3 regions of the Paenibacillus sp. TC-CSREp1 genome follow, and region 2 is predicted to be linked to each of the others. Evidence: riboswitches for the same ligand, from Rfam matches in the RefSeq annotation. Region 2 holds a riboswitch; each other region holds the start of a gene.
The links. A riboswitch is a leader RNA that binds a small molecule or an ion and turns the genes downstream of it on or off. The one in region 2 is predicted to bind S-adenosylmethionine.
Positions count from the first base shown of each region.

Region 1: it holds a riboswitch for S-adenosylmethionine, as region 2 does, so the genes downstream of both, ACQSGY_RS14425 (methionine ABC transporter ATP-binding protein) here and metA (homoserine O-acetyltransferase MetA) in region 2, are expected to answer to the same signal.
Region 3: it holds a riboswitch for S-adenosylmethionine, as region 2 does, so the genes downstream of both, mmuP (S-methylmethionine permease) here and metA (homoserine O-acetyltransferase MetA) in region 2, are expected to answer to the same signal.

Region 1 covers NZ_JBNOKM010000008.1:261,599-271,981, forward strand. Annotated here, with positions in the region: gene ACQSGY_RS14415 (MetQ/NlpA family ABC transporter substrate-binding protein) at 1-591, opposite strand, end outside; gene ACQSGY_RS14420 (methionine ABC transporter permease) at 631-1,290, opposite strand; gene ACQSGY_RS14425 (methionine ABC transporter ATP-binding protein) at 1,290-2,324, opposite strand; SAM riboswitch class I at 2,446-2,585, opposite strand; gene ACQSGY_RS14430 (Cthe_2314 family HEPN domain-containing protein) at 2,840-3,559, opposite strand; gene ACQSGY_RS14435 (COX15/CtaA family protein) at 3,840-4,727, opposite strand; gene ACQSGY_RS14440 (thioredoxin family protein) at 6,210-6,554, opposite strand; gene ACQSGY_RS14445 (DUF2515 family protein) at 6,697-7,986, shown strand; gene ACQSGY_RS14450 (putative polysaccharide biosynthesis protein) at 8,247-9,875, opposite strand; gene ACQSGY_RS14455 (DUF456 domain-containing protein) at 9,942-10,382, opposite strand.
Region 2 covers NZ_JBNOKM010000003.1:299,988-310,370, reverse strand. Annotated here, with positions in the region: gene mqnC (cyclic dehypoxanthinyl futalosine synthase) at 1-426, opposite strand, end outside; gene ACQSGY_RS06250 (trans-sulfuration enzyme family protein) at 660-1,835, opposite strand; gene ACQSGY_RS06245 (aminotransferase class I/II-fold pyridoxal phosphate-dependent enzyme) at 1,832-3,016, opposite strand; gene metA (homoserine O-acetyltransferase MetA) at 3,041-3,958, opposite strand; SAM riboswitch class I at 4,088-4,212, opposite strand; gene corA (magnesium/cobalt transporter CorA) at 4,672-5,607, shown strand; gene ACQSGY_RS06230 (HRDC domain-containing protein) at 5,682-6,683, opposite strand; gene ACQSGY_RS06225 (ROK family protein) at 6,867-7,745, opposite strand; gene ACQSGY_RS06220 (MOSC domain-containing protein) at 7,868-8,554, opposite strand; gene ACQSGY_RS06215 (phosphodiester glycosidase family protein) at 8,581-9,672, opposite strand; gene ACQSGY_RS06210 (5'-3' exonuclease) at 9,696-10,383, opposite strand, start outside.
Region 3 covers NZ_JBNOKM010000022.1:14,465-24,847, forward strand. Annotated here, with positions in the region: gene mmuM (homocysteine S-methyltransferase) at 1-360, opposite strand, end outside; gene mmuP (S-methylmethionine permease) at 366-1,760, opposite strand; SAM riboswitch class I at 1,852-1,953, opposite strand; gene ACQSGY_RS26110 (Ger(x)C family spore germination protein) at 2,062-3,264, opposite strand; gene ACQSGY_RS26115 (spore germination protein) at 3,261-4,361, opposite strand; gene ACQSGY_RS26120 (spore germination protein) at 4,408-6,120, opposite strand; gene ACQSGY_RS26125 (methyl-accepting chemotaxis protein) at 6,298-7,218, opposite strand; gene ACQSGY_RS26130 (VOC family protein) at 7,611-8,054, opposite strand; gene ACQSGY_RS26135 (helix-turn-helix transcriptional regulator) at 8,151-9,086, shown strand; gene ACQSGY_RS26140 (non-ribosomal peptide synthase/polyketide synthase) at 9,220-10,383, opposite strand, start outside.

The DNA of each region.
Region 1 (10,383 bases), on a different contig from region 2:
ACGAGGCATCATCGCGGCATCGAGCTCAATAATATCCAGATTTTTCGGATTCGCTGTAATGTCCTGTTTCGTGGAAGTAATGTTGGTATTGTCTTTGAGTGTAATCAGACCTTTCTTCGCCAGCAGCAGGAGTGCACGTCCGCCATTGGAAGGGTCATTAGGAATCGCTACTTTTGCGCCGTCTTTCAGTTCATCCAGCGATTTAATCTTTTTGGAGTAACCACCAAAAGGTTCTACATGAACCGGCGTTACAGCAACCAGGTGGAAGCCGCGCTCTTTATTTTGCACATCAAGGTAAGGCTGATGCTGGAAGAAGTTCGCATCCAGTTTGCCATCCTCCAGCTGCTGGTTTGGCTGTACATAGTCATTGAATGTAACAACCTGCAAGCGGATGCCCTCCGCTTCAAGCACAGGTTTGATGCTTTCCAGGATTTCAGCATGAGGTGTAGGAGAAGCCCCGACTTTCAATTCAACGGTACGCGGAGCGCCCGCTGAATTATCCGCACCGCTGTCCGATTTCTTGTTGTTTCCGCAAGCTGCAAGCACTGCGATTAACATCAAGCTGAGTAGAACAATAGACCATTTTTTCATCTGTAAAACCCCTTCGCCTTATATTTTTTCATCTATGTGTTATTTCCTGGTGAAATAAATGACCAGACGATCGCCAAGCATCTGCAGAAGCTGGACCAGAATAATCATGGATATAACAGAAATAATCATGATTTCGTTCTGATAACGGTAGTATCCGTAGTTAATTGCCAACGTTCCCAATCCGCCGCCGCCAACCATACCCGCCATAGCCGTGTATGATACCAGAGTAACAATCGTGATGGTAATGCTGGCAAGCAGACCCGGTAGAGCTTCTGGCAACAGCACTCGTCTGACAATCTGTCCTGTAGATGCCCCCATTGCCTGTGCCGCTTCAATGACGCCGCGATCCACTTCTCGCAACGTATTCTCTACGAGACGTGCAAAGTACGGCGCAGCAGAGATAACAAGAGGTGGAATGACGCCGAGCACCCCAGTAGCTGTCCCCACCAGCGCACGTGAAACTGGAATCAGAGCAACAATTAATATGATAAAAGGTACAGAACGTAAGATGTTAACAATGACAGACAAAACAACATAGGTTACTCGAGATCTGGCTGATGCGGATCGCCCTGTCATGAACAGAATTACACCAAGCGGCAGACCAAGCAGAACGGTGAACAAGCCGGATGCGGCCAAAATTTGTAACGTCTCAATCGAGGCGGTGCCAACCTCATCCCAGTTTACTTTTGAAAAATCCATTAACGAAGCACCTCCACATCAAGTCCTTCTGCAGCAAGCTCGGATAACGTCTGCTCAATGGCTTGAACATCGCCCTCGAATCTTACAGTTAATTGACCATAGGGAACTTGCTTGATCGTAGAGATTGTGCCCTGCAGAATGGCAAAATCCACGCCGGTTTTGCGAACCGTTCTGGATAAAATCGCTTCATACGTTTTGTTTCCCAAAAACGACACTTTCACCAGCTTGGATGATACACCTGTTCCGAGCTCCGTTCCGGCATTCGCAAGCACCATTTCTTCCAGCGCCAGTCCACCTTCACGATCACGACTCACAAAATCCCGAGTTATCGCATGCTGCGGCTTCAGGAACACTTCAGTTACCGGCCCTTGCTCTACAATGCCACCTTGATGGATTACTGCCACCCGGTCGCAGATGGTCTGAATCACATGCATCTCGTGCGTGATAAGCACAATCGTCAGATTATACTTTTCGTTGATATCCAGGAGCAGCTTCAGAATTGAATTCGTTGTCTGCGGGTCAAGCGCAGAGGTCGCCTCATCACAGAGAAGCACACTTGGATCACTTGCAAGCGCTCGTGCTATGCCAACCCGCTGTTTCTGTCCGCCCGATAGCTGTGCCGGATATTTGCTGCTGTGCTGCTCCAGACCGACCAAAGCCAGCATCTCCTTCACCTTGCGGTCAATCGCATCCTTGGGTGTATTCACCAGCTTTAACGGAAAAGCAACGTTATCGTACACTGTGGCAGAAGACAACAGATTGAAATGCTGAAAAATCATGCCGATCTTGCGTCTTTGCTGCTGAAGTTCACTTTTGCCAAGCTCCGTCAGGTTAACGCCATCCACCCACACTTCGCCTGCTGTCGGACGTTCCAGCAAGTTAATGCAACGAATCAATGTGCTTTTCCCCGCACCCGAGTGGCCAATAACGCCGAATATTTCACCCTTCTGGATGCTTAGATCAAGCTCTGACAACGCCGTGGTTGTCTTTCCACGCCTGCCATATGTTTTGGTTAATCCAACCAGTTCTATCAATAGTACGGCTCCTTCCCCATCACCTACATATATCTTTACCCGAAGGAAGGGAAAACTCCCCTTTTTACGCGAAAAAAGAGCCCTTTGCAGATACAAAGATGGCTCTTCACGTGAAATGACCTTCTCATCTGCCAAAATCATATTCACTATGATTCTGTAGGAATTAGCACCTAACATCTGTAATGAAACACATTCATGTCATCAGCACAGATCGGTTGCCGGGCTTCATCGGGCCTGTCCCTCCGCCACTCTCGATAAGAGAAATATAATGTTTTGTAGAATTATATAGGTTATTGTAGTTCATCATATATAATGATCGAACTGCATCAAATATTACATCATTAAACTGCATTAAATGCTACAATATCAAAACTGTATTAAATAGTGCATTTTAGATAAATAACAAATCCATGTAAGTTTCTGATCTGCAACTCAGTATAGTCCAAGTATTCCGATTTGTCAAAGGGTATTATTTCATTAAGCTACTGTGGTAAACGAGTAAAAGCTTGATGCCATTATCGCCTCATGCCTTGTTTACGCCAGATTCGAGTGATATATCGATATGCCGTGTGCAGAGTTTCACAGACCATATCCACACCCTGCTGCATCTCCAGCAGATGCTGATCCAGATCCTCCAGCTTGACTTTCCCCTTCATCGTCTGATGCAGCTGCCATAGATCGTCCTGCATTTCAGAGTTCATGTAATGAATCTCCATATTGCGCCGCTTGCGGAGCCTGCTCATGGGTTCACGATAATTTTCCTTGATCTTGATTAATTGCAATGCAAGTGCATGGTGTTCCCGATGATAATCAAATTGCCTAAGTACCGTATAATAAGAGAAATGCACCTTCGTCTTTGAAGTATTCAACTGGAATATTTCATTCAAAACGGTTCCCAGTTTGTCCAGGATGGCAAAGCAGCGAATAAATGCATCCTTATAAAAATAAACATAACGCGCATACTCCGCCTTTTCGGCAGAGGTCATATCTTCGGTAGAGCCGGCAACCACTTTTTTACGAAAATGGGCTGCTGCAAAATAACTCTGCTCCAATTCATCCAATGACGATATCAGCCCTTGCGTCCAGATATAAAGCTTCCTGTAATCATGTTCCGGGTCATGGTCCACATGCATCTGGCGTTCAAATGAATCCAGCGTGTGTGCCATCGTATCCATCGCTTCCTTCAGAATACCCTGATTGACCCGCGGTTTCTCACCAAGTAACGTACGCAGCATAGATGTCCTCCTCTTTCCACTGATGATGCAAAATATATGATGTCACAGCTGCTGGACAGTCACTACCTCTCCCCAATAACCGCTGCAAATACTGTAATCATTATAACTTGGTTTAGGTTGCCCTGTTGATTCAAACATCAAACAAAAACAAAAGTCCACCTGCTCCAGTAATCTGTATCACCGAAGGGTGGACTTTCCAAATATAGTGCAGCCTGGCTGCAAGTGCAGGGTTAAAAGTGCAGGAACTGAATTCTTTTCTAAGATAGACAGCTGCTTCAGTTTAGAAGCGATTTACCGGGCGATACAGTTTGTACACCAGGAAGCTCATATACGTCAGCACACCGAATAATATAGCGATATCCAGCATATGTGCGAGTGCTACAAACATATACACCTCTGGGCGGTTAATCGTCCACATCATAAACATACCGATAACCACTTGCATCAAAATCAATATTACGGATAACACACCCAGCGTACGCAGCTCCCGATTATCCGGATGTTTGCGATACGCAAAATGTCCCAGAATTGCAATGACAATCACTAACGATGCCGCAGCAAGACGGTGAGCAAATGCTACAGCTACCCCTCCCGAAAGCTCAGGAACGATCTGTCCATTACATAGCGGGAACCCGGAACAACCTCCAGCAGAGTTTGTATGACTCACAAATGCCCCTGTATACACGACCAGATATGTGTAAATGGTTGAGAACCAGACCAGATTGCGGAAGCCTTTGCTGACACGTGGATATCTGTTCAGTCGTTCGAGACCGCCGTACCTGGCTTCCTGCCGAATACCGAGAGCCATCATTAAGGAGCTTGCAAACGCAATTAACGCAAATCCGAAGTGAAGCGCCATGACTGCAGAGGATTGTGAGAATACCACGGCAAAAGCGCCCATAATCCCCTGTATAATGACAAATACTAGGGTCAGAAATGAGAAAAGCTGCAGATCACGACGCTGCTTGCCAAATCGCAAAAAGGCAACAAACGAAGCGATGGACAGCAGGCCCGCCAATGCACTCACGGCACGGTGGGAGTATTCAATGAGCGAGGCCACAGTATGTGCAGGAACGAGCTTTCCGTTACATAAAGGCCATTCATTACCACATCCAAGGCCTGATTCAGTTTTGGTTACGATCCCGCCGCCAAAAGTGGCCAGAAACATAATAAGACAGGTTAATACGGTCAACCATTTAAACAATGTTAAGTGCTTCAATTTTTTCTCACCCGCTGTTAGTTTAAGATGGCGAAGAGCATCTTCGCTTCATGATCGTTCGTTTGATATTTTATTCTGTACTTTGACACTAATTTCACAACTAAATTTATTATAACGGATAAAAGCATCATTGACGCCGTGCTTTGTGACAAAATGTTAACGTCTGTTAAAATTTTGACCCGATAGTCATATTAGGGCCTTCCGGCTGGTGGATAGCTTTGTTGTGTAATTTATTTATGTATTTCTTCTTTAGGATTTTTTATGTTAGTTTTTATTATGTAACGCTTAGGTGTGCAGTGTTTTGTTTGTTCGTTTCGTTATTGTGTAGCAATTAGCGGTGTTTTGCTTGTTCAGTACTTTATTGTGCGGTGTTTTGTGGTGCTTTGCTTGTTCTGTATTGTGCAGCGCTTCTTTTGTTTCTTCTGTAAGGCTTTCCTGCTTTCTGGATGTGAAACTTTATGAGAACAGATCATAAGGATCTCCGATTCCCCCATTTGTAAGACCGGATACAAAACACAGGTAACATCGATAACATCAAAAAACACAGCAATTCAGGAATTAGAGAACGAAGACAATAAACATTGACAACCGCGTAAACGCCGAATCTTCATTTAAACGATATATAGGAACCTGATTAAAACGACATATTGAGTTAGGTCGTGTTCGGTTGTGTTGTATTCGGTTGTATTCAACATTACCGATTGCGTGATGTTTTCGTTGTCTTCGATGGATGGTTCAGTGAAGTTTTCAATGTTTGGATATTTGCGACGTTTTACCGCATTCTCGGTGTTCTTAGTGTCTCTGACGTGCCTATGACATGCCTAGGATGTGCCTATGATGTGCCTAATTTTCACCCTTTTATTGTAACGATCCCAGATGAGCTTATTTAAGCAAAATAGAGCTTTCTTAGATTCTAACGATCCCCAGAAACCTTATTTCAATTAAAACCCGCTAAATACATCCCATTTCACATGAAATTCCCGAAATAAGCTTTCCTGAGATCGTTACAAAATAAAAACATGTAATTTGGGCCAAATAGCGTTTCTGGGATTCGTTAGAGTAACGGAACTCGCCGAAAAAGCTGCACCACACCGTTCACCCATTCCCTCACCATTGCCCTCCCCCAGTAACTCATTAGTGCCGTTCTCCAAATGGTTTGAATCGCAAACTTGTGATTTAATGGAAATCAATTACAATTTACACCCACAACATGCCTAACTAAGCAGAAAAAGGCTGTCTTAAGCCAGATTACGGCTCAACCGACAGCCCTGAGTTTGAGAAACTTGTTCACAGTATGCCCTGCATCTGCAAAATCAATTCCTTGCTGACCACCTTGTCATGAGACAGGGCACCGCGTGCTGGGATGGTTATCCTTATAGCGGCTTCGCATCATGTGACAACGAAACGCAGTTACAATCGCGCCGCCTACCCTTACTTGTGTATCGTGTTGTATACCTCAACGGCGCGATCCAGAAATTGTTCAATCTCTTCACGCGACTTGCGCAGCTTGTTCACATAACGTACCAGTTCCCGTCCATCTGTATAGGCAACAAAGCTCGGAATGCCCAAAACATTCTGTTCCTGACTTACCGGGCCAACCTGATCCACGTCTACTTCAATCAGTGTCAGATCACGTGAATACTTCGTTTCTACCTCTGGCATAAATGGATCGATGTATTTGCAATCCCCGCACCAGTCTGCCTTGAATACGGCTACCGTCAAACGCGGCGATTGAATCGCCACATCAAATTCCGGCTTGGATGTAATTTGTTCCATAGTCACATCTCCCTTTCTGTACCTTTGTCTCCATCTTAGTGAAGCAAATTGGCGATTGGAAGTCAAATGTTCAGCGCATACTTAGAATAACCACAAGTCCTGATATATCAAACACCATTTTTCATGAAAGGATGTTCCATTCATGACTTCCACCAGAAGTGACACGACCGAAACACATCACCCTGCTTCGTTTTTGCAGATTGTTAGATCAATTCCCGGAGCGGCCCGTGAAGTATGGCGCGGCAAACAGGCCGCCTGGCAGGCGTCCTCATTGCTTCGACATCCTCTGCGCGATCTGGGCTGGAACTCGGATACAGCGGCTGCTCTGCACGCCGAGGTTGAACGGCTGTTACCTGGAACTGGCGGCATATCGCCATCCCGCAGCATTCAGGCGAACAGTACGCTCGTGTGCGAGGAGGATTGCATCATCCTTGAGGACATCAAAACGCTGACACAACAGCATAATCGCAGTAACGTGACGCGCACAGCAGCGTATCTGGAATGTTACGAGCAGTACCCCGAACTGCACTGGGCACTGCTGGCGCATATGGTGTCCCGCAACGGCGGGTACCACATGACAGATTTGCATAGTGATCTGATGCATAATCTGCAGAATCAGCAGGATCGTGAGCATATGTACCGCTTGCTGGAGCGATGCAATGCCCTCATTTTCCAGGATGCCTATCCCCAGTTGCAGCTCTATATACACAGTCGGCGGCTTGGACGAAGCTGCTTTCATCTATTATCCCATTTTCACGTCTCGGCGTTTATGACCCCGTTCTGGGAGCGATTCTGGCTGGAACGATGCAGCTCTATATTAAGTGTTGCCTTAATTATTAATGAGCAGAATTATATCGAGAGCAGAGTTGTACAACATCCATATTTTCAAAAAGAAGTGCTCTCCAAGCCTGCTTTTCATCTGCACAATCTGGCCGGACTGAATCACATCGTTTTCCCTCTTGGACAAGGAGCAGGACTCACCGGGCGGGTCATTGAGCATTTCGGCAAAATCAATGAGCGTATCCAGTTCGGCAAAAGCCTGTATGCGCTGTTATTCGGTGTAGAACAGGTGCTCCAGCAGGTACTGGAATTCGCACGCGCCATACCTCACAGAGGTTCACGTGCTGAATATTGGCCCGGACTGTTCACGACACACCATGCTGGACCACAGGATCACAAGCTGTATGCTGAAGCTTTGCTGAACGAGGAATGGCTGCCGGAAGGACAGCGTTTGTATTCACCTGAGCTGCTTGCCGTTTGGGGAGATACACCGTATGAACCGATTACGAGACAGGATTGGCTCCAGACAAGAGATTGCCTCGGATACCTGACGGCGCCCCGCAGGCCATGGCTGTTCGAGATGAGTCATGAGCATCGGTACGGCATGCTGAAAACCGCCCTGGCTCATGATGTACAGCAGATTACCCACTAGTACTGTTTAGACCTAAACACTATTCTCGGTGCCCACCTGCATCAGCAAAATCTACAAACAAAATCCTGCAAACCAACAAAACGCACATAAGTTTCAGAAACTTTTAGAAATCACAAAATTTTCAGATCATCTTTCAGAACTTTCAACAACGTATAAACACACAGAACTTAAAAAACTCAAAACCCACAAAATAAACAAAGCGCAATTCGCTACAGGAGCGAACAGCGCTTTGTTTATCTTATCTTTTCTTTTCTTATCTCTCATCCCCGTTGTCCGGCGCCGCGTTGCAGACGCATGAGCGGACGGAGAATTTTTTGCAGAATCCGTGGATAACTGCCCAGCTCGTCCTTGCGCAGTACGCGAAGCACCACCATCAGAACAAGGTACACCACTACGACCAGCACGCCTACAACCATACAGGTTAACAAGAATGATACACGTGCAGGGAGGAACGCACCAAAAATCTGATTTCCGCTCCAATTGGCTGCAAAACCGACCGCTGCCGCGAGAAGCGCCGTAACAATGAAGCCCAGCCAGCGATCGCCCATAATAGAGAAATCTACAATTTTGCGCAGCACGCGCAGGTTCAGATACGTAATCACCAGGAAACAGAGGGCCGTTGCGATGATGATGCCATAGATGCCAAACAGCGGCGCCAGAATAAGACTCGCAATCAGCTTGACGATAATACCCGCCGCTACGCTGATCATGGTAATCCGCGGTTTACCTACCCCCAGCAGGATCGAGTTGGTAGTCATCATCGTAATCTGGAAGATGGTACCGAACGTCAGCAGCGCAATAATCGGCGTTCCATCCGGACTCGTGAACAGCAAACCGTTTACCGAATAAGCAGCTGCACACAGCGCGATCACAATGGGCATGCCCGTCAAGATGGAAATACGCATAGCCAGCGTAACCTGGTTTTTCAGATGCAGCTCATCCTTGCGGGCAAAAGCCGCCGAAATCACAGGTACCAGAGACTGGCTCAGTGCAATCGCCAGAATCGGAGGAATGCCTGCAATACTTTGTGCCTTTGCCCCGAGAATCGCCAGTACGCCAGTCGCCTCCTCCAGTCCGATCCGTCCACTGAGCAGCGGAACAACAAGGGAGGAGTCAATAAAGTTGATTGCCGGAACCGCAAGGGAAGACAACACAATCGGAATCGATAATTTGAAAATATCAGCATAAATGCCCCGCATCGGCAGCTGTTCTGCCCGCTCATAATTCAGCTGTGCCGCACGATCATTCTTGCGCAGCTTTAATGTGAAATACAGCATGACGGCAAACGCCCCGATACTGCCAAACACACCCCCGAAGGACGCGCCCGCGGCAATGGTCTGATCATCGTAATTCCACTGCAGCATCACATATGCTACAACAATGGCTGTACCTACACGCGCGAACTGCTCCACAATCTGCGATATGCCGCCCGCAGTCATATTGCCGCGTCCTTGGAAGTACCCACGCATCATGGCTATTGCCGGGAAGAGCAGCAAGGCGGGAGCCAGCGCCCGAATGGCACTCACAGATTCTGGCACTTTGGAAATGTTGGTTGCATAGAAAGGTGCCGCTAACCATAACAGCACAGACATGACCACACCGGCCACTGCCGCAAAGATCAAGGCAGCGCGGTAAATCTGCTGCGCTTCCCCCGCACGTCCGAGCGCGTAGCGTTCCGAAACCATTTTACTCAGCGTACTCGGGATACCTGCGGTTGCAACAGTTAACAGCATTAAATAAACCGTATTGGAGATCGTAAAGGATGCGTTACCGATATCTCCGAGGATATGCTCCAGCGGCACGCGCTGCACCAGACCAAGCACCCTTGCAATCAGTGCGGCGGCCGCCAAAATGAGCGTACCTTTAATAAATGTTTCTTTCTTAGACAAAACGAATTCCCCTTCTTTCCCCCACACCGGACCTCTCTCGGGCCCTAAGCTAGCTAACCTGACATTCTAGGCGAATCGGACCACCCAAATAATGAATAACACAATCATCACCAGCTGCAAAATAATTTTCATCACTGTGCTTGTAAACAGCCCGACAACAGAGCCGAATCCAACCTTGGATGCCTTGGAAGGGGAAGAGCCTCCGATTAATTCCCCGATAAATGCGCCAAGAAAGGGGCCGAGAACAAGTCCAAAGGCCGGGATGACAAATGGCCCGATAATGACCCCGATTGTACTCAGCGTTGTGGATAGCTTGGAGCCGCCGAACCTTTTTACACCCCAAGCACTGACCACGTAATCCGCCACGAACAGTACAACAACAATCAGAACCTGAATGATCCAGAACCACACACCGAACGGATCAAAGCTGAAAAACCAGCCGTAGACCAGAAACGCGAAGAAAATCGCAATCGCACCCGGCAGAATCGGATATACCGTGCCAGCCATG
Region 2 (10,383 bases):
TGGCGAGAAGGAGTGCATCGTAATATTCGGGAAACGCTCCTTGATGGCTTTCAGGAGATCAGTATAATAACTGAACGGCAGATTCGGGTTAGTTCCTCCCTGCATCAGAATCTCGGTGCCGTTAACATCCTCTGTCTCCTGAATCTTCTGAAAAATGACCTCATCCGGCAGTACATACCCTTCTTCAGAACCAGGTCTGCGATAGAAAGCACAAAAACGGCAGTATACGTCACATACATTCGTGTAGTTAACGTTACGCCCAATTACAAAGGTTCTGTATGGTTCAGGGTGCATACGCTTCATGATCACATTGGCAGCTGCCCCGATTTTGTCCACTTCATCGGATTCAAATAACTGAATCGTGTCTTCCAGGTCCAAACGTTCGCCCCTAAGGGCTTTATCTAAGATACGGTCCACCGTACTCATCGTAAAAAGCCTCCCTCATGAAGAGAAAATAATACGATGCTCCATCCGGCTGGTTTGCAATAAGCAACTTCTGTCGGCAACATCGTAATGGTCTACTATACATATCGTAACACAGGTTACATGTGAAAAAAAGCACCTTATATAAAGGTGCTTTAAAAATCAATTAAAATTTTTACATATAAACTCAAGTTTCTGTGCAAAAGAATAGATCAATATATTCTGTCTTTTTAACTTTATTCGGCCTCCAAAGCCTGCTCCAGATCGGCAATCAGGTCATCAATATCCTCAAGCCCTACCGAGAAACGCAGCAATCCATCGGTAATTCCACGCTCATGTCGAACCTCTGCCGGCATGGCCGCATGTGACATCATTGTAGGATAAGAAAGAATACTTTCCACCGCACCCAGACTTACAGCAACAATCGGCAGCTTCACGCGGTTCAGCACCGCTTTGGCACGATCTCCCGAGCCTACGTCAAAAGAAACAACTGCTCCGTAGCCCGTAGACTGACGCTCATGTGCTTCACGACCCGGGTGATCCTCAAGTCCAGGGTAATAGACAGCCGTTATATCTTTGCGCCCTTTAAGCCATCCCGCAAGCTTGGCTGTGCTCTGTTCACTGTGAGCCATGCGTGCTCCAAGTGTTTTCATTCCGCGCATCAGAAGCCAGGATTCCTGAGCTCCCAGCACCGTGCCCAATCCATTTTGCAGCTGCTTCAGCTGTCTGCCCAGCTCATCTGTACGTGCAACAGCCAGCCCCGCCAGCACATCACTGTGACCGCCCAGAAACTTCGTAGCACTATGTACAACGATATCTACGCCAAACTCAATCGGCCGCTGATAATACGGTGTCATAAATGTGTTATCCAGAATCGTAATCAGTTCATGCTCCTTCGACCAGGACGTTACGGCCGCAATATCCGTAATCTTTAACGTTGGATTGGAGGGTGTCTCCATATAAACAGCTTTGGTGTTTGGTTTAAGGGCTGCCTTGACTTCCTCGATATTCGTCATATCTACAAATGTAGTCTCGATCTGCATGCGGCTGAGAATGGTCGTCAGCAGGCGATAGGTGCCTCCGTATACATCCTCCGTAACAATGATATGATCTCCTGCAGAGAACATCATAAATACACTGGAGATGGCAGCCATGCCTGATGAGTAGGCAAAACCACGCACTCCGCCTTCAAGCAAAGCGATATAGTCCTCCAGAGCTTGACGGGTAGGATTGCCCGAACGGCTGTAGTCATGCTTTGGTGGATTAAAAATATCAAAATGATGGAATGTGGATGCCTGATAAATCGGCACGCTGGATGCGCCGGTTGTCTGATCAATCTCATCCCCGAAATGAAGCAGCTTTGTCTCAAACTTCAATCCTGATTCCGGTTTTTTGCGGTTTACATCACTCATGAGATTACGCCTCCTTCCACTTCCTGCTGCGCTGCCAGCAGCGCCTGATTCAGATCGGCAATCAAGTCCTCCGCATGTTCAATTCCGACAGAGAAACGCAGCAAACGGTCATCTACACCTACAGCATCACGAATCTCCAGCGGGATATCCGCATGCGTCTGCACTGCCGGGTAAGTCATGAGGGATTCTACACCGCCAAGGCTTTCGGCAAACGCAATTAATTGAATATGACGCAGCAATGGCTCCACATACCGTGCATCCTTGACTTTAAATGAGAAGATGCCGGTATTGCCTGAAGATTGCTTCTGCTGAATCTCGTATCCCGGATGATCGGACAATCCCGGATGGAATACTTCCGCAACCGCAGGATGCTCCAGCAGGAACTTCGCGATGGTCAGCGCGTTATATTCGTGACGCTCCATGCGAAGCGCAAGGGTTTTCATGCCTTTCATCAATTGATAGGAATCACTCGGCGATAACACCGCACCAATCGAATTATGAAGGAAAGCCATTTCCGCAGACAAAGCTTCACCTTTGGTAATAATAAGTCCAGCGAGAACATCATTATGTCCGCCCAGATATTTGGTAGCACTGTGAATGATAATGTCTGCGCCAAGTTCAATCGGACGCTGGAAGAACGGCGTGAGCAATGTGTTGTCCACGATCGTCAGCAGGTTATGGCTTTTGGCCCAGGAAGCTACGGCTTGTACGTCCGTGATCATCATAAGCGGATTGGTTGGTGTCTCGATAAATACAGCTTTGGTATTTGGCTGGTACACCTTCTCCAGCGCTTCCAGATCATTCGTATCCACGTAACTTGCCGTTACGCCAAAGCGAGACAGAATTCGTTCCAGCAGTCGATATGTTCCGCCGTACAGATCAAGTGAAACAATCAGATGATCTCCTTGGCTGAACATCGCAAAGATCGTTTGCAACGCCGCCATACCGGAGCTACAGGCAAAACCTGCATCACCGGATTCCAGTGCCGCTGCAGCCTCCTCCAGCACTTTACGTGTTGGATTGGTTGTACGAATGTAATCAAACCCGGTGCTTTGTCCCAGCTTCGGGTGACGAAACGCAGTGGATTGATAAATCGGAAAGTTAACGGCTCCTGTAACGGGTTCATTGATGGACCCAATCTGAGCTAAACGGCTTTCAATCTTCAACTTGTTATCTTCCATTACTGCATCCTCCTGTAATCACGATTAGATTTGCGGACCAATATCGTAAGGTGTTTCCTGATACACATAGTAATTGAGCCAGTTAGAGAATAATAAGTTGGCATGTGCACGCCAGGTAGCCGGAGGGAGTTGGGATGGATCATCGTTCGGATAATAATGCTTAGGCAGTGCGATATCCAATCCTTTGGCTACATCACGGTCATACTCCCATTTTAAAGAAAACGGATCGTACTCGGCATGTCCTGTAGCAAAAATTTGCTTACCATCCTTGGTGGCTACCAGAAATACGCCTGCTTCCTCGGACTCGGCTAAAATTTCAAGCCTGTCGTTTTTTTCGATATCCTCACGTCTTACGTCTGTATGGCGAGAGTGAGGCACATTAAACACCTCATCAAATCCCCGGAGCAGTGGAACATGGGGTTTGTTGATCGTATGCGGGAATACTCCAAAACATTTTTCATCCAGCGGAACTTTGGGTACATCAAAATGGTGGTATAAACCAGCCTGGGATGCCCAACAGATATGCATGGTCGACGTTACATTGGTTTTGGTCCATTCAAAAATTTCCTGAATCTCCTTCCAATAATTAACGTCCTCAAAATCCATTTGCTCCACCGGCGCACCTGTAATAATCATCCCGTCGAAACGGCGGTGCTGAATCTCATCGAATGTTTTGTAGAACATGTCCAGATATTCCTGAGACGTATTTTTGGAGGTATGAGATTTGGGATGCACAAGCACCACATCCACCTGAATGGGGGTGTTCCCCACCAGACGCAGCAATTGTGTTTCGGTGGTCTCTTTGGTAGGCATCAGATTCAGAATAGCAATGCGCAGCGGACGAATATCCTGCTTGTATGCGGACGTTTCGTCCATGACAAAGATATTCTCCCCTTCAAGCACTTCTTTAGCTGGTAGTGTGTCCGGAATTTTAATTGGCATGGTGAGTTGATTCCTCCTTGGTCGTCATAGATCACATTTGCCGCGAAAATCACTGCTGAGAAGTTGGGGCATACAACAAAGACCTCTCTCGGATTCCGAGAAAGGTCATATGTAAACAGATATGCGCCTCTCTCATCTCTCAGTTACAACAGCACCACGAGGATGCTTGGTCGCTGCAAGAATTAGCACCGTGCGGTATATCGCCGGTTGCCGGGTTTCATCGGGCTAGTCCCTCCACCTACTCTTGATAAGATTTCGCTGTATTCAATTATAATTCAAATTTATTAACTTTTACTTTAAAACATTCAGGCCCTCACGTCAAGATGCAGTTAGGTGTTTCTGATACCGAATTCGGAACCGATTCTACTCCGTAATCATACACTGCCTCAGAGCGCGAAATAGACACATTTTGCGCTTGAAAGCACTCTGGACCAGCGGTATACTAGACAAGTGTTTATAAGCCCTTATGTGAGAGGTGACATATTAAATGGATGGCGACCCGAGGCCCAATTGGCAGTCGATTTCCGAACAACTGCATAGAGAATGGACATCAGCATCGGCAGCGGGCCGTTTTTTCCGTTTGATTATAGATTGAACGTAAACAAGCGGAGACCTGTACATCGGGCTTCGCTGCCGACCGGCTGATCTGTTCTTTTGCGCCCATATTAATGATGAAATCCGCCACGATGGCGGGTGCAGAAGGAGTAGATTACATGAAAATCCGGTTGGTTAATAACGGTGTATTTATTCCGGTGGATGATATCCAGCAAGCGCTGACTCCACCGGCTGAAGGTTTTTACTGGATCGATGCAGACGTGGATGATCTGGCTGTGCTGCAGCCTCTGTTCTCCATGCATGATCTGGCTGTGGAGGACTGCTTGAGTGATGAGGAGCAGCGTCCAAAGATTGAAATTTATGAAAATCATTATTTTATCGTGATCAACAGCATTCGCTTTGATGATGAAGAGATTTTTCTGCGGGCAGTCAATCTGTTTCTCGGCAGACATTTCATTATCAGTGTAACGAAACAGAAGGTCAGTGAATTACGGATGCTGAAGCCGATCCTGTGGGAACAGGAGATCAACAGTCCCGATCGCTTTCTCTATTTGCTGGTTGACTTGATTGTAGACAATTATTTCACCGTTGGTGACCGAATTGAAGCTCGCATCGAGAAGCTGGAAGAAGACATTCTGATGCATACCAAGAAATCACATCTGAATGAAATTATCGGTTTGCGAAGTGAAATATTGTGGTTGAAAAAGGTGCTGGGGCCTCAGAAAGAGGTTATCAATACCCTGAACAAAAAAGACCTGCGTCTGATTGATGATCAGCTGCAAAAATACTTCAGTGACATTTATGAGAATGCCGTGAAAATTTCGGAAACGTTCGAAACGTACCGCGACCTGATGGGCAACTTGCGAGAAGCCTATCAATCCAGTATCGCAAACCGGGCGAATGAGATCATGCGCGTGTTTACGGCCATTACAACGGTCTTCATGCCGCTGACCGTGATTACCGGAATATACGGAATGAACTTTGATAACATGCCTGAGCTGCACTGGAGATATGGTTATTACGCCGTCATTGGCCTCATGATTACACTCGGCCTGACGATGTTCTTTATTTTTCGCAAAAAAGACTGGATTTGAAATGGAAGACGAAGCGCCCCTCTGCGGGAACGACTTCGTCTTTTTGGTATCTGTTTTTCCTGAGCACTACCGAGCTAACCAACATTACGTTCCGTTTCCACATGCCTGCGGAAACGGATGCGAATCATACGCAATCGTTCATATACCTGTTCAAGGCTACCTGTTTCCGGGCGCTCTCCTCCATAAACTTTATGTAAGACAGGCTTCAGAAACGTATCGCCCAATTCCTCATATGCACTCCAGACCGCCTCCTGTTCAGCCTCAGGCATCACAGCCAGCTCTACATCAAGCAGAGAGTCCGTATCGTAGCCTTCCAGATCCAGCGTCTCCAGCAGTTCAATTAACTCACGGCGGGATAAGCCCGAACGAATTACAATCTCCTCCAAAGTCTGACCATCCTTCATCCCCTGCAGCACATGTTTGCGCGTGAGAAATTTATCCAGCTCCTGCTTGTATTTCTGTTCCTTTTGCTTGTACAACCAGCTTTCGTACTCTTCCTCCTTCAGTACGGTATACACCCAATCCAGCGGGAACGATCTGGAACGCTCAATCCCGCTTGTCATTTCCAGCCATTCCAGCCCGTAATCCGATGCTTTGCTCTCTCCAACACCAGGTAGCTGCATGAGTTCATCCATCGTATGGGGTACAAAAGCGCTGATCAGCCGGAGCAGTCGATTGGTTGCTACAAAGTAAGGAGCTTTACGGTCACTTGCAGCCTTCTGCCGCCGCCATGCACACAGATCATCATATAATTGCTCATTCCCATACAGCTCGCTAAAGCAATGCAGCCGCTGCCCCGCATAACTGCGAGGTTTCATCTCTTCGTTCTCATGATACAATCCATGCAGCAATGGTCGATACCCCTCGCTCATCTGCATCGCAAGCTGATGGCGGTAAATATGCAGCAATTCCTCCCATGAGGTGCCCTCATACCAGATCGTATCCTCGCGATCCCCTGCCTCATACCTGCTCCAGCCCAGATGCCACGTGTTCTCCTCCTCCCCGATCCATAGCTGGGCTATGTCCTCATGCTGATCTGATGTTCTGGATAACTTGTTCATGAAAATGACTTCCATGTGTATTCCCCTCCTTATAACGTTGCAGCATGTTCGATTAACAAAGCATCGGCTGTCTCCGGACAGCACAAAAAAACACCCCTCCTGCGAAAATGCCGCAAGAGAGGTGCTTCCTCATTAACCGTTCTATACTGTTGCACTTATCATAACCATAATGGTAAAATTCGTCAATCCCTATATTATCTATCTGGACAAGGCCAATTTTGCCAAAGCCAGTGAACCGCATAATCCTGCATTATCTCCCAGACCTGGGGGCACAACATACTGATCAATCCCCGCATGAAGAGATGGATGCTGTACATATCCCGCGAGCAGTTCCTGCAGTTTGCTTCGCACCATCGGGAACAAATGCTCCTGCTTCATAACACCGCCGCCCATCACGATTTTCTGTGGTGACAGAATCAGCACATAATTCATCAATGCGTGTGCAAGATAATGCGCCTCAATCTCCCACGCTTTGTGATCTGACGACAGCTCATAGGCGGGCTGCCCCCAACGCTTGTTAATGGCCGGACCTGCTGCCAGACCTTCAAGGCAATCTCCATGATAAGGACAAAAGCCCTCGTAAGAATCCTCCGGATGTCTGCGTACAATGATATGCCCCATTTCGGGATGAGACAATCCATGAACCATTTTCCCGCCAACCACAGCTCCCGCACCAATACCTGTACCTACAGTTATATACAGACAGCTATCAAGACCCTGAGCAGCTCCCCAGGTCGCTTCCCCCAGAGCAGCACCGTTTACATCCGTATCAAACGTCATAGGCACATCAAAATGTTCCTTGAGTTTGCCAATAATGTTGTACTGCCCCCAGTGCGGCTTAGGCGTAGTCGTGATATAACCATACGTTGGACTTCCTTCAATCGGATCAATCGGACCAAACGAACCTACACCCAGTGCTTCAATGCCTTTGCCTTCAAAAAAAGCAATGACCTGCGCCATCGTCTCCTCCGGCGTGGTTGTAGGAAAGCTTACTCGCTCTAATACCTCTCCTTGCTCCGTACCAATGCCGCATACAAATTTGGTTCCGCCTGCTTCAATTGCACCTAAAACTGTCATGTTTGCTTCACTCCCAGGTTGGTTTAAATTAGCACGCTGCTGCTTTGAGTTTGAGGATTGAATGGCTCGTGGGTACAAGTTCAATTTGCAGATGCAGACATACAGACTTGTAGACTTGCATCTCAGTCACTCACCAGCTTGTTCAGTCGCTTGAGCAGTGTCTGTCTCCAGCTGTCCGAAAGTGCCGGAATGGCTAACAATATCTGAATCCCCTCCACATTTTGCTTTCCCTGATGCATGATTCGATTCGCATCAAGGATTGTCATCGAGCTCTGATCCGTGTGTATTTTTCTGAAACGGGATGCCGGAGCAACCTGCCCTTCCTGCAGTACTCGAAAATAAAAGCCTGTATGTCCACTTTCCTGAAAATAAACGGGCAGCTCCTTGTAGTCATACCTTGCTCCCAGCTTGAAACACGGCTGCCTTGGCTGACTAACCTGCACCTGGGCATCGCCTAATTCGAATATATCCCCAATGCGCACCTCTTCTTCAGTACAGCCTGTGACGGTAAGATTCTCTCCAAAAGCTCCCCAGTCCAGCTTGCGATTCATCAGCTGTTCAAGTGCAGCATAATGGCTGTAATCGTATACACAAACTGCCTTATCCGGACCCCCGTGATGAACAAGGTCCGCCTGAGCATCCCCTGTCATTCCCGTGAATGACAGGAACACAGGGGTGGAGACAGGATGTTTCATGATGCCGCTCAGCACCTCATTTTTCTGACCGGGTAACGGTCTGGGCTGTCCCACATTAATGGCCAGAACCGATGTGTTGTCCTTTTCTGTTGTCAGATCGGATATAGGTGTCATTTGCATCATACCTCCTGTACTGATTTTTATCGGACAGAACCGCCAAATACCAATGTGTTACTTAGCAGCCGACCTGGAGACGTCAGCATCTTGCCGCTGGCATACAAACCTGAGGATGCACCGCCATCGAGATTCATAGCCTGCTTGGCCCCCAGCTTCTGCATCACTGCTGCCCATTCTTTCATTGTAGCACCGGAAACGGTAGCCAGCATTACTGAACCATCTGCCATAATTGCGATTCCACTTCTCGCCCCAGATGCATTCAGAATTTTAGGGTCTTTGAAGCCTTCACTTGCCGGATTTACAGCAATTTTGCCGTCCTTGACCAGACGTGGACCAGCCCCAACCGCCGTAACGACCTCCTGCCAGGGAATATCCTGCCCGGCTGAGTTAGTGTATCTGTAATTCATCTCTACGGTGGAACCTACAGTGAAACGATCCGACATGGATTTCTCATTGCCTGTAAATACAAGCACAGAACCGTTCTTTGGAATAGCAACATTGGAGTTTGGTACTTTTTTGGTAACTACCCCTTTCTCCATAATCACTGCGGTGCCTCCTTTAAAACCAACGTTTGCACCGCGCTCTGGCGTATACAAAATGCTGATGCTTGAAGTTGCTGAAGGCGTGCGATTAATAAACGTTGCGTACCAGCTGCGTGATTTTCCGTTCGTATCCGTAACCTTTCCGGTCAAGCTTACTTGAAGTGAATCCATAATTGCTGAACCATCTGCTTTAAATCCGATTGAAGTGCCATATCTTCCTATATGTATAACTTTTCCATTTGCTATTAACATGCCGTATGGGTCTGGTGCTCCTTGATAGGCTTCAAAAAAAGCTCCGTTGATTGCGGCTTGTGCGCCATATGCCTTCACGATGGATGGCAACGTTGCTGTCTGGCCCACCTGCTTCTTGGCAAGTCCTACTGTAACGGGTGTACCTTTGGGAATACTTACGGTCTGCACACTAAAGCTGCGTCCTGCTGCGTTTACTTTCTGTACTTTCGAACTAATCGCGGCTTTGGCCTCCGCTGTCTGCGGTGCACTTACGGCCCCCGAAAGCAATACGGGCAAAGCCAGGACGAGGGCCAACGCCCCGGTCCACCACTTTTTACTCATTCTGTTCATTCTCCTGCTGCTCGTCATCCAATTGCCACTCCCATCCAAGAGCCAAGGCTCTTCATCTCAAGTTGTTCAAACTTGTCCATCACCGTATCAGGGTCCAGACGTAATTCACAGCCTTCCAGCGTACAGGCCACCGGAACAGCACAATGAATCTCTGCCAGTTTGCGGGACAGATGAAGCATATCGAGATCACTCTCGATTTTTTTGCGTACTGAAGGGGTTAGTTGATCCAGATTGTTTAAAATGCCTTCGATCGATCCGTACTCTTGTACCAGCTTCAAAGCCGTCTTCTCACCAATGCCTCGTACACCGGGATAATTGTCGCTGGCATCCCCCATCAAACCCTTCATGTCAATAACCTGACGCGGGGTTAGCTGTTTCTCGGCCATCAGCGTTTCCGGATTGTACACCATGTAGTTGCCGTGACCTTTTTTCATAATAATAATACTCGTCCGGTCATTAATCAGCTGTAACATATCATGGTCACCGGTAAGCACCATCACATTCAGATCGGTCTCTTCAGTGTAATGCTTGGCGAGCGTGCCAATACAATCGTCAGCCTCATATCCCGCAGCTCCGATATTCGGAATGTTCAGGCTGTCCATCACTTCCTTAATCAAAGCAAACTGTGGAATAAGATCATCCGGTGCTTCGGCCCGATTCCCTTTGTACGCCGCATACTCTTCACCGCGAAACGTCTTGCCT
Region 3 (10,383 bases), on a different contig from region 2:
GCCTTCTACTATGACATCCTGCACTTCTGTCCACACGTCATCTCTCGCCTTTGCGGCCAGCTCTACCGTCTTGCGAATCAGCTCCAGTGCAGCCTGCTCTCCAATGCCACGCTTGCGGAAACCTTCGACAGTGGCCTGATAGCTTGAAGTAATTGCACAATCTGCTCCTGCACGGAAATAATCCGCGTGTACCTGCACAATGACATCCGGGTTCTCCAGCAGCACACGTGCAGACCAGAGCGGGTCATCCAGATTACAACCATGCTGCTCCAGCTCTGTAGCCAGTGCACCGTCCAGAATCATGAGTGGATAGTCGTTCAGAATACGTTGAATTACATTGATATCATTCGTTTGCTCCATTTTAGTCATGGGGTCAACCCTCTTTTCTTCTTCGTACGATCTGTCAGGTAATATACGATATAACACAGAATAATGAATGGAATGCCGCAGTATAAAGCAATTCGCTGTGTCGGATCAAAAGCAATGCCGATGCAGGAGGCCAGGCACAGCAAAAATGAAACGATAGGCACGATTGGATATAGCGGTGTCCGGTAAACCAGATCCTGCACTTTGTTTCCTTCACGCAGATACTGTCTGCGGAACATATATTGAGACACGCTGATGCTCATCCATACCGCCACTACAGCAAGACCCGAGATAGAGACAAGTGTAATATACACGGTTCCAGGTGCAATGATGCTGGACAGCAAAGCCAGTGCACCGCCAGCCATGCTGAGCACCAGCGCGTTGAACGGCACACCGCGTTTGGTCAAGCGGGCAAACCATGGAGAAATGGTCTTTTTATCTGCCAGTGACCATAACATCCGTGAGGAAGCATATAATCCCGAGTTAGCTGCGGACAGAATCGCTGTTAGAATAACAAAATTCATAATGTCTGCCGCATACGGAACACCGATCCGTTCCATCACGGCTACAAATGGACTCTCCAGCACGCTTGCGTCCGACATTGGCAGCAGCGCAGACAGAATGACAATTGTACCGATAAAGAAAATAATCAGACGCCATAATGTCGTATGAATGGCTTTTGGAATGTTTTTTTCCGGGTTTTCCGTCTCGCCAGCAGCAATACCAATCAGCTCTGTTCCCGAAAAGGCAAAGTTCACTGCCAGCATTGTCATTAATATGGCCGTGGCTCCATGCGGAAACCAACCTGATGCTGTAATGTTGGTAAACAGTGGCGCCGGAGACGCATCTGCCATCGGAATAATCCCAAACATGGCAGCACCGCCAATAATAATAAAGAGCACAATCGTCATCACCTTCACCAAGGAAAACCAAAATTCGGATTCGGCAAACAGTTTGACCGTGAACGCATTAAACAGAAAAATCATCAGAGCAAACAGACCGCTCCAGATCCAGACATTTATGGACGGGAACCAGCGCTGCATCAGCAGCCCGGCTGCCGTAAATTCAGAGCCCAACGCGACTGTCCAGGTCAGCCAGTATAGCCAAGCAACGGTATAACCTGTAGCTGGGCCGATATATTTGGCTGCGTAGCTGTGGAATGCACCCGTCTCTGGCATATATACTGATAATTCGCCCAGACAGAGCATAACCAGATACACAACAAGTGCCCCGATGAGATAGGATAAAATGGTACCGAGCGGTCCCGCCTGCTGAATCGTGTACCCCGAGCTGAGGAACAATCCCGTTCCGATGACGCCGCCAAGCGAAAGCATGACCACATGTCTCGTTTGCATCTTGCGCTGAAAATGACCTTTATCGCTGTTATTCTCCATATGACATACTCCCTGCTTCTTCATCCAGAACAAACAAAAAAGACCCACTCTTCCCGAAGAGTGCGCCTCTACTGACAAATAAAAACAACTGCTCCTATCTATCAGGCTTTCACCCGCTGGAATTAGCACAGTATCCTTCAGATCTGTTGCTGAGGTTTCTAAGGGCCAGTCCCTCCACCTCTCTGGATAAGAAAATGATTTTTTATAACTATATCGACTGCCACCTGATGTGTCAACATTTAAATAGAATTACACCTGAGTCGTATTCCATTACCATGCTCCCCTACATTATTCCAACAAGCTACTCTGTAGAAGACCCCGGATTCACAATTCTGGTCTTGATCTCATATGTGATGGGCACCTTCGCAAATATCTCATCCCAGTGATCCTTCACCCTCTTCCACGTCTTCGGATATTTAATTCGAATCGTGTCCCGAAAATCGGCAACATCCACCTGATACGTATGCTGGAGTTTATACAGCATCTGCTTAATCTGCTGCTCGACCAATTTTGCAAAATCCTTTTCCAGTTCATCCCGATACGCTCCCTTCTCCTCCTTCTCCGGGGATCGCCAATCCTCCATCATCCATCCCTCGGATTCGGCTTTAATGTGGAATGAAATGTTGTCACCATCCACTTTCGGAATAATCTTTGTTCTTTTCTTTTTGATCTCATAGACCACCGTAAATCCTTCTTTGCTGTAGGTCTTGATGACTCCGCCCTTTTGATTAGGTCTGAGCCAGGAAAGGGCCTCCAGATCCGTTTGACTAAGCTCACCAATAAATTTCTTGTCTTTAGCATCAAAAATGCTGCCGCCCGAGAACTTGTCCTCCCCGTTGTAGTTCAGTACATTCTGCAATAGAAAACTCGACCCGGATTGCATCTGGGCATCAAGCTTCGCGAGCGATACAGGCTCCAGAATTTTGTTGGAGACGTTAGAATTATTCGTAATCCCGGTGAGATAGAACGCCGGAATGCGTGATGGATCGTTAGAGGTTAGCACATCCACTGCCCGGTGATGGCTGATCAGTACCAGACAGTTCGGGCGAATATCGTTATCCCGCAGGATGAAATCCAGCAGCTGGTCCAACCCATACTTTTTGGCAATATCCTTGGAAATCACAATAACCTTGAGGTGATGTCCAATGAGCGGGCGATCACGGCGCAAGGCAAACTGACGGAAAATCTGCAGCAAGGAATCACCGGTAAGTCGTTCATTCAAATAGGACGTTTTACCGGATGCAGGTGAACCGGGCTGTTCACTTTTTTGGCTACTGGAGTACCCTGGGGCGATCTGAACGGTTGCTGTTACATTGTCCAGCTTGGGATAACGTCCTCCCTGCTCCGCAATTTTTTTCTCAAACTCGGTTTCTTGACCCACGTCAATACCCAGCGCAACGTACAAGCTCAAATCCTCGATCTCTCTACTGCTCCAGCAGCCTGAGAGTAGACTCAGGATGGTCACAACGCAAGCGATCCGTCCCAGCAGGCGAAAGAAAATCATGCGTGCTTGCCTCCTTTTTTACGTATCATGCTTATGATCAACAGGATCAAAGGCAAGATGGCGAACAACAGAACAGAAGCGTTACCCAGCATATCGCCAAGTGCGAAAGTTTCATCTACATTTTTCGGCATCATCGCCGCTATATATATAACAGGCAGCAGAACATACATAATCTTGCCCATTTTTTTGGTCTTGAATAAGTCACGAATGCCTACTGATGCACAATAATGGGTAATTGCAAACGTGGAAAAAATCTGCATAATCCAGATGACCAGCAGGAGCGATTCAAAGCGCTCAAAGATCAAGCCTTGTATTTCAAAGCTTCGCACCAAATCCAGCGTCGGCCATGTTCTCGTTTTGATTCCGTCAAGTGAAAGGCTTCCTACAACCATAACAACTGTAATGAGGTATATAGCAGTGGAGACAGCTATGCCCCATGTTATCGCTTTATTGCTTTTTTTCGGATTCTGCATATATGCCGTAATGACTAGCATAACCTCGTAACCTGTATAAGACAGCAGCGATGGCTTCAAGCCCTTAATGACCGGCAAGAGTCCTTCACCCAAAACAGGCCTTAAATTGCTGATCTCGAACAATTGATTGCTAAGCAGAATTTCCATAACAAAGATGACCAGTGTAATGGGCAGAATGATCTCAAATACACGCAGGATCACAGATAATCCGCCAGAGATGAGATAGATGCCAATCCACATAAACACCATCACAATCACCCACGTAGGAGTACGCTCAAGCAAATACATGCCGGTTACATCAGCCATTACTCTGATCTCGAAGGCAGCAATTATCATAAAATACAAGATCATCGCACATCCCAGAATGTACGCGATCCAGCGCCCGGTAATTTCCCTTGTGAATTGAAAAACTGTTTTTTCGGGAAATCTGCGGCATAAGGTCACAAGAATGATACCCACTCCTATGATGATCAGCCCGGACAGAATGATGGAGATCCAGACGTCAGGTGTTCCCACCGCTTTGCTCATCGTTCGTGGCAGCGTTAATATCCCTGCACCCAGCATATAATTGACGATAATCACAACCGCCTGTGTAGTACTTATTTTCCCCTGAGCGTCTTTCACTTCACTACACCTCCACGCTTACAATTGATTCAAGCGCAATGCCTGCCTACTTCTTCCGATCCTCATCCACTGTATTCATCATCTCGGGACGTCTTCTCATCATAGAAAGCGGTGCTCGCATGATGAAATCTTTCCAGTCACTCATACGATATGGGACAGCTGGTGCCACATATGGAACACCAAAGCTTGTTAACCTCGCTAGATGTGTACATATCAGCAGAAAGAACATGACTACGCCATACAATCCGAGCACTGCAGCACTGAACATGGCAGCGAACCGCAAAATCCGTAGTGTTAATCCTGCGCTGTACACCGGAATCGTAAAAGAAGAGATTGCCGTAACGGCCACCACGATGACCAGAAACTGACTGATAATGCCTGCTTGTACCGCTGCTTGACCAATAATGAGACCCCCAACGATTCCCATCGCAGGTCCAATGGGCTTAGGGAGACGAATCCCCGCTTCCCTCAGAATTTCAATAGACAGCTCCATAATTAATACTTCAATAAGGGATGGGAAAGGCACTCCTGTCCTCGTCTCAATGATAGTCAACACTAGCTTGGTGGGAATCAGACCTGGATGAAATGAGATAAACGAGATATACAGGGCGGGCGCAAGCAAAGCCAGCATGGCAGATAGAAAGCGCAGCATACGTAGAAAAGTACCAGGTATCCAGCGCTCATAATAATCCTCGGGAGATTGCAGCAGCATGCTGAAAGTCACGGGTACAACAAGTACAAATGGCGTCCCGTCCAGTAAAATCGCCACCCGTCCTTCCAGCAGGGCACCAATCACCCGGTCAGGCCTCTCCGTATTTAATATTTGCTGGAACGGACTCAGCGTATTGTCTTCAATCAATTGCTCGACATAACCCGATTCAAGGAAATTGTCCATATCCATCTCACGAATGCGCTTCTCGACTTCTGCCACCAGTTTCGGGTCAGCAATGTCCTGAATGTAAGCGATGGCGAGGTCTTTTTTAATGCGCGAGCCTACCTCAATCTTTTCAATGAACAAGCTCTGATCGCTGCCATACCGACGCAGAATGCCTGTATTGTCACTCAATTGCTCCGTAAATCCAATTCGCGGTCCCCGCAGCAATGCTTCGGATAACGGCTCATCAATGCTTCGCGTCTTGCCCTTCGACGTGCCAATCAGCATACCGCCCGGCATACCGTCCACCAGCAGCCCATTTTTCCCAACCAGTACACCGAGTGCAAACTCCTGCAGCGAACCTGTCTCCTGAATCTGGCTGACAGGCAGTAGTTGGTTCTGGAGATAGCTGGACAGCGCCTGACGATTCTCCGGATGCACAAAACCCTCCTGTTTCAGTTCAGGCACACCATCCGTCATTAACGGTGTAATCAAATGCTCATCAACTAATTCCTGATCCACCAATCCTTCGGTATACATCACAGCAGCCCTTGTGTTTGTACCTCTGATCGTAAACTCGCGAATATGTACATCTGCATTTTTGGCAAAAGTTTCTTTCACACTTGTCATATCTGTTGCATATTCGCCTGTTAATTTGATGTTTGCATAATGTCCTGTCTCTGTACCCGGTCCTGTGCCTGTCTCTGCGGGCGAAATATCTCTGGAGGAGATGGAAGGCTTGGTGGAACGAGAAAAGCTGCCTCTCTTTACAGCCGTATTCAACCATCTCCAGATCAGCGTAATAATCACGGGTACAATGAATACCAGCATAGCCTGAACCCATATCGGCCATTCAGGAATATACGATATAATTTTAGACCACATGTCCTCCGCCTCCCTCTCTGCAAAAATCAAGCTACAGGTATTCCGGAATTATTGTGTCCTGTTTACCCGCAAAAATTCCGTGTTTTTGGCATTACATCCAATAGAACGCTTTCTTTTATTTTCTTGAACAACAAAAAAAACGACCCTGCACGGAGCAGAATCGTTTTGATATTCAACTTACACTATTCGAGTCACATGCTGTGCCTTGTCATCAAGCAGGCGAGCTGCGTCTGCGATTGTTTTGAAATCCTGTAACGCAATCTCAATTCTCTCATTGCTATGCTGCACGTACTGCTCCACCTTTTTGGTGCCGTTGGTGATATTCGTAATTTCCTTGGTTATACCCATGACACTATCCCGAATCTCATTAATGGAATTTTCCACCATCGCAGACAACTTGCGCACTTCCTTCGCTACAATATCGAAGCCTCTTCCAAACTCTCCTGCATGTGCAGCTTCAATCGCTGCATTCAGTGCCAGCAGCTGTGTCTGGGATGATATTTCCCGAATCGTGCGTACCACACCTTGAATCGAGCCAGCCTGTTCCTGAAGATGAGTAAGTGTAGACTGATTTGTTGCCGACACCTCCGAGATATAAGCAACGCTGGACAACAGCTCATGGCTTCGACCGATGCCCGCATCGGCCTGCTCGTTTAATTCCTGGGAGAGTGCCTTCAGCTCCTGCACAACAGTTGTTATATTATTCTGACGATTTGTAATATTCGTTGCCATCTTGCAGACTCCAACAATTTTTTGATTATTCTCATCATATACCGGCATGTATGTAGCTTCGAGCCATACGGGCTGCCCTCCGGCATCCATTCGCTCCACCTTGTCCTGAAAACTTTTCCCGTTCAAAATACTTCTCCAAAACTCCTCATACGCCGGACTGTCTGTAAATTTGCCAAAACATAATTGACGATGATGCATGCCATACATCTCTTCCTTGGTATACCCCATCGTTGAAGCAAACACTTCATTCACGTATGTAACCTTGCGATTTACATCAAAACGGATAATGGCCAAGCTTTTCTCCAGCGCTTTGATCACCAGTGCGTCCGTAACCTCATCCTGCTCCATAGTCCCCAATAAAGTCATCTAAATCCCCCACAATCCGTCCCGTAGTCAATAACGTTATATATTGTCACTGCTTGCCTGATGCAGATGGATGACAAGTGCAAATCACTGTTTTCCCTTTAACGCACCTTCATTCCTGCATTTGACTCTAGGTATTGATACCCCGATTCGGGACTTTTGGATCACTGAATTGCATGAATCTCAAAATATATTTTTTTCACGCATATACAGCCTTCTACGAATTAAACGTTACGGGCCAGATCATATACCAAATTGTATCTGCTTTCCAGGACAAAACTCACATGCTGCACCATATATATTAAAAAAGAAGAGTAGCTGGAGATTCATATCCCCATCTACTCTTCTTTAGCATGATAAATCTGAAAACAGTTGTTAAGTGAAAATGATAATGATCAAAAATCATGCACTGTAACACACAGCTGTATGACAACACCAAACGGATCACGAACGATGCCATAGCCGGGGCTGAATTCATTCCGTTTATATGGCACAAGCACCTTTACCCCTGGATACTGCGATAATTCCTCATATAATCGGTCGATCTGCTCTTGATCTCGAGACTGAATGCACATTGAAATACTGTTCCCCGATTCCCAAGGCCTTTCCGCATCCATCGCTTCTTCCGCAATCATTAATTTGTTTACCCCAACCTGCAATACAGAATGTGTGACAAACTCATCCTGGCCTTCGGGATACGTGAACTCAGGACTCATCTCTTTCATTTCCTTGTAGCTCTTGCGAAAAAGCACCTTCGCACCTAACGTTTTCTCATAAAATGCAATGGCCTTCGCCGCATCACCGTTCATGGACAGGAATGGAATAACTTCATACTTCATCTGAATTGCCTCCTCTATTCGTTTGCCTTACACTTAGGACTATAACGAATAAAGGTGCCAATTCACGGCACCATTGAAAGGATAGGGTACAGCCTGGTGAAAAAAACAGAACGCTTACACCACATGCTTCGCTTCATTAATCAAAAACAACACTTCACCCTGCCTGAGCTGATGCAGGAGTTCCACATCTCCAAACGCACGGCTCTGCGAGATATTGCGTCTTTGGAAGAGATGGGTGCGCCCATCTATGTTGAATATGGACGTTACGGCGGCTATCGGCTGCTCCAGCAGATGCAGCTGCCTCCGATCTCTTTTAACACCGATGAGCTTCATGCCCTGTATTTTGCCATGCAGGCGCTTCGCAGCTTCTCCAGCCTGCCATTCCAGACGACATTTGATTCCGTTCATCAGAAGTTTATGGCGGCACTATCTGACAAGCAGCGGGACAATATTCACAATATGCAGCAGCGTGTCATCTTCAAACATACCGAACAAATCAAGGACAGCTCCCACCTGGAGCTTCTATTAATGGCAGCTGTGCAGCAGCAGGTCATTCAGATGACGTATTCGGATAACGGTCCCCGTATCATTCAGCCCATTGCACTGTACGCCAGTAAAGGCTACTGGTACTGTCAGGCGTATGACCTGAAAAAGAAAGCTTACCGTGTATTTCGCTGTGATCGCATTATAACGGCATTCTTAACTGATATTGAGCCTGTTAAGCAGGTTGCCGATCTACATGCAGAGCATCTTCATGCCTTATGGAAACCGTCGGACCAGGCGATTTCGTTTCAATGCAGGATTAATGAGACAGGAATGGAGTTATTTCGTCAGAACCACTTTCCATCTATGCACATTGAAGAACATCACGGTATGCAAATGCTCGTCGGGACCTATGAACCCCATGAACTGGATTTCATCGTGAGCTATCTCGCAGGTTACGGCACTTCTATTCAGATTGTTGCACCTGATTCGTTAAAGGAATCACTGAGACAGCATTATTTGCATTTGTTGAGTCATATAACTGAATGAGTCATTGTTGAATTCAAAGTGTTTAAATCTAGACCTGCGGCCTTTATTGTTAAATTCTCCTTTTCTAAACTTAAAACACCCGGCAGGATGCATACCGAGGAACATACGGTATACACCCAAACCGGGTAAAGGATTAGAACATAATATCGATCGTCTCTAACTCATCTTGCTCCTGTTCGGATGGCCCTTTCAGAGAAACATCCTTGAGCAGCATTGAAGGCTGTTCGCCAATTTGTTCAATGATCACAAGCAGGTCCTGAGCAAAATTGTCGATCAGATTGCGTGTAAACAACTTCGTGGCATATTCGAATTGCCCGTTCATGCCCTCATCCAGCATCGAAATGATCAAGGTCAGATCAAATTGGGAAACTGTATGTTTTTCCGGATAAGATTCGATCTGGATATCTCCAAAGCTTTGAACGTTATCTTCCTTCGTTTCCAGAGCAAACATGACATCAAACACTGGATTGCGGCTTTGATCGCGCGGTACTTGCAGCTTCGTCACAAGCTCCTCAAACGGATAATCCTGGTGGTCATAGGCGCCCAGCATCGTTTCTTTGACTTCGTTCAAGTAAGCAAGGAACGTCTTCTCACCTGAAGGATAATGGCGAATCGCCAATGTGTTAACAAACATTCCGATTAGCGGCTCCAGGTCGGCATGGGTGCGACCCGACACCGGCGTCCCTACAATGAAGTCTTCTTGTCCCGAATATTTGCTGAGCAGGACGGAATAGACAGCCGATAACACCATATACAGGGTAGCACCGTTCTCATCTGCAATGCGCTGCAAGCTTTCGGTCATCTGCTTGTTAATACTGAAAGGCAGCACATCTCCCTCAAAACTGCGAACAGCAGGTCTGGCAAAGTCCGTAGGCAGTTCAAGCGTTGGCAGATCACCATTCAGCATTCCCAGCCAGTAGGCTTCCTGACGTTTCAACCGATCTTTCACATGTTCAGATTGCTGCCAAGCGGCAAACTCCTTGTACTGAATCCGAAGTGGCTCCAGCGTCTCACCGTTATACAGACGCAGCAGTTCTTCGACGAAGATGCCCATTGACATGCCATCCGTGACGATATGATGAATGTCCAGCATAAGCAGATGGCGCTCCGCTTCCCATTCAACCAAGCCCACGCGCAGCAGTGGTGGCAAATGCAAATCGAAGACACGTACAAAGGCATCTGCTATGCATTTCGTTTCACTTTCTGTTGCTTTTGTATACTCTACGGCAAACTCCAAGTCCGCATAAATGCGTTGCACCGGTTCCCCGTCAACCATGTCGAAGCCGGTTCGCAAGAT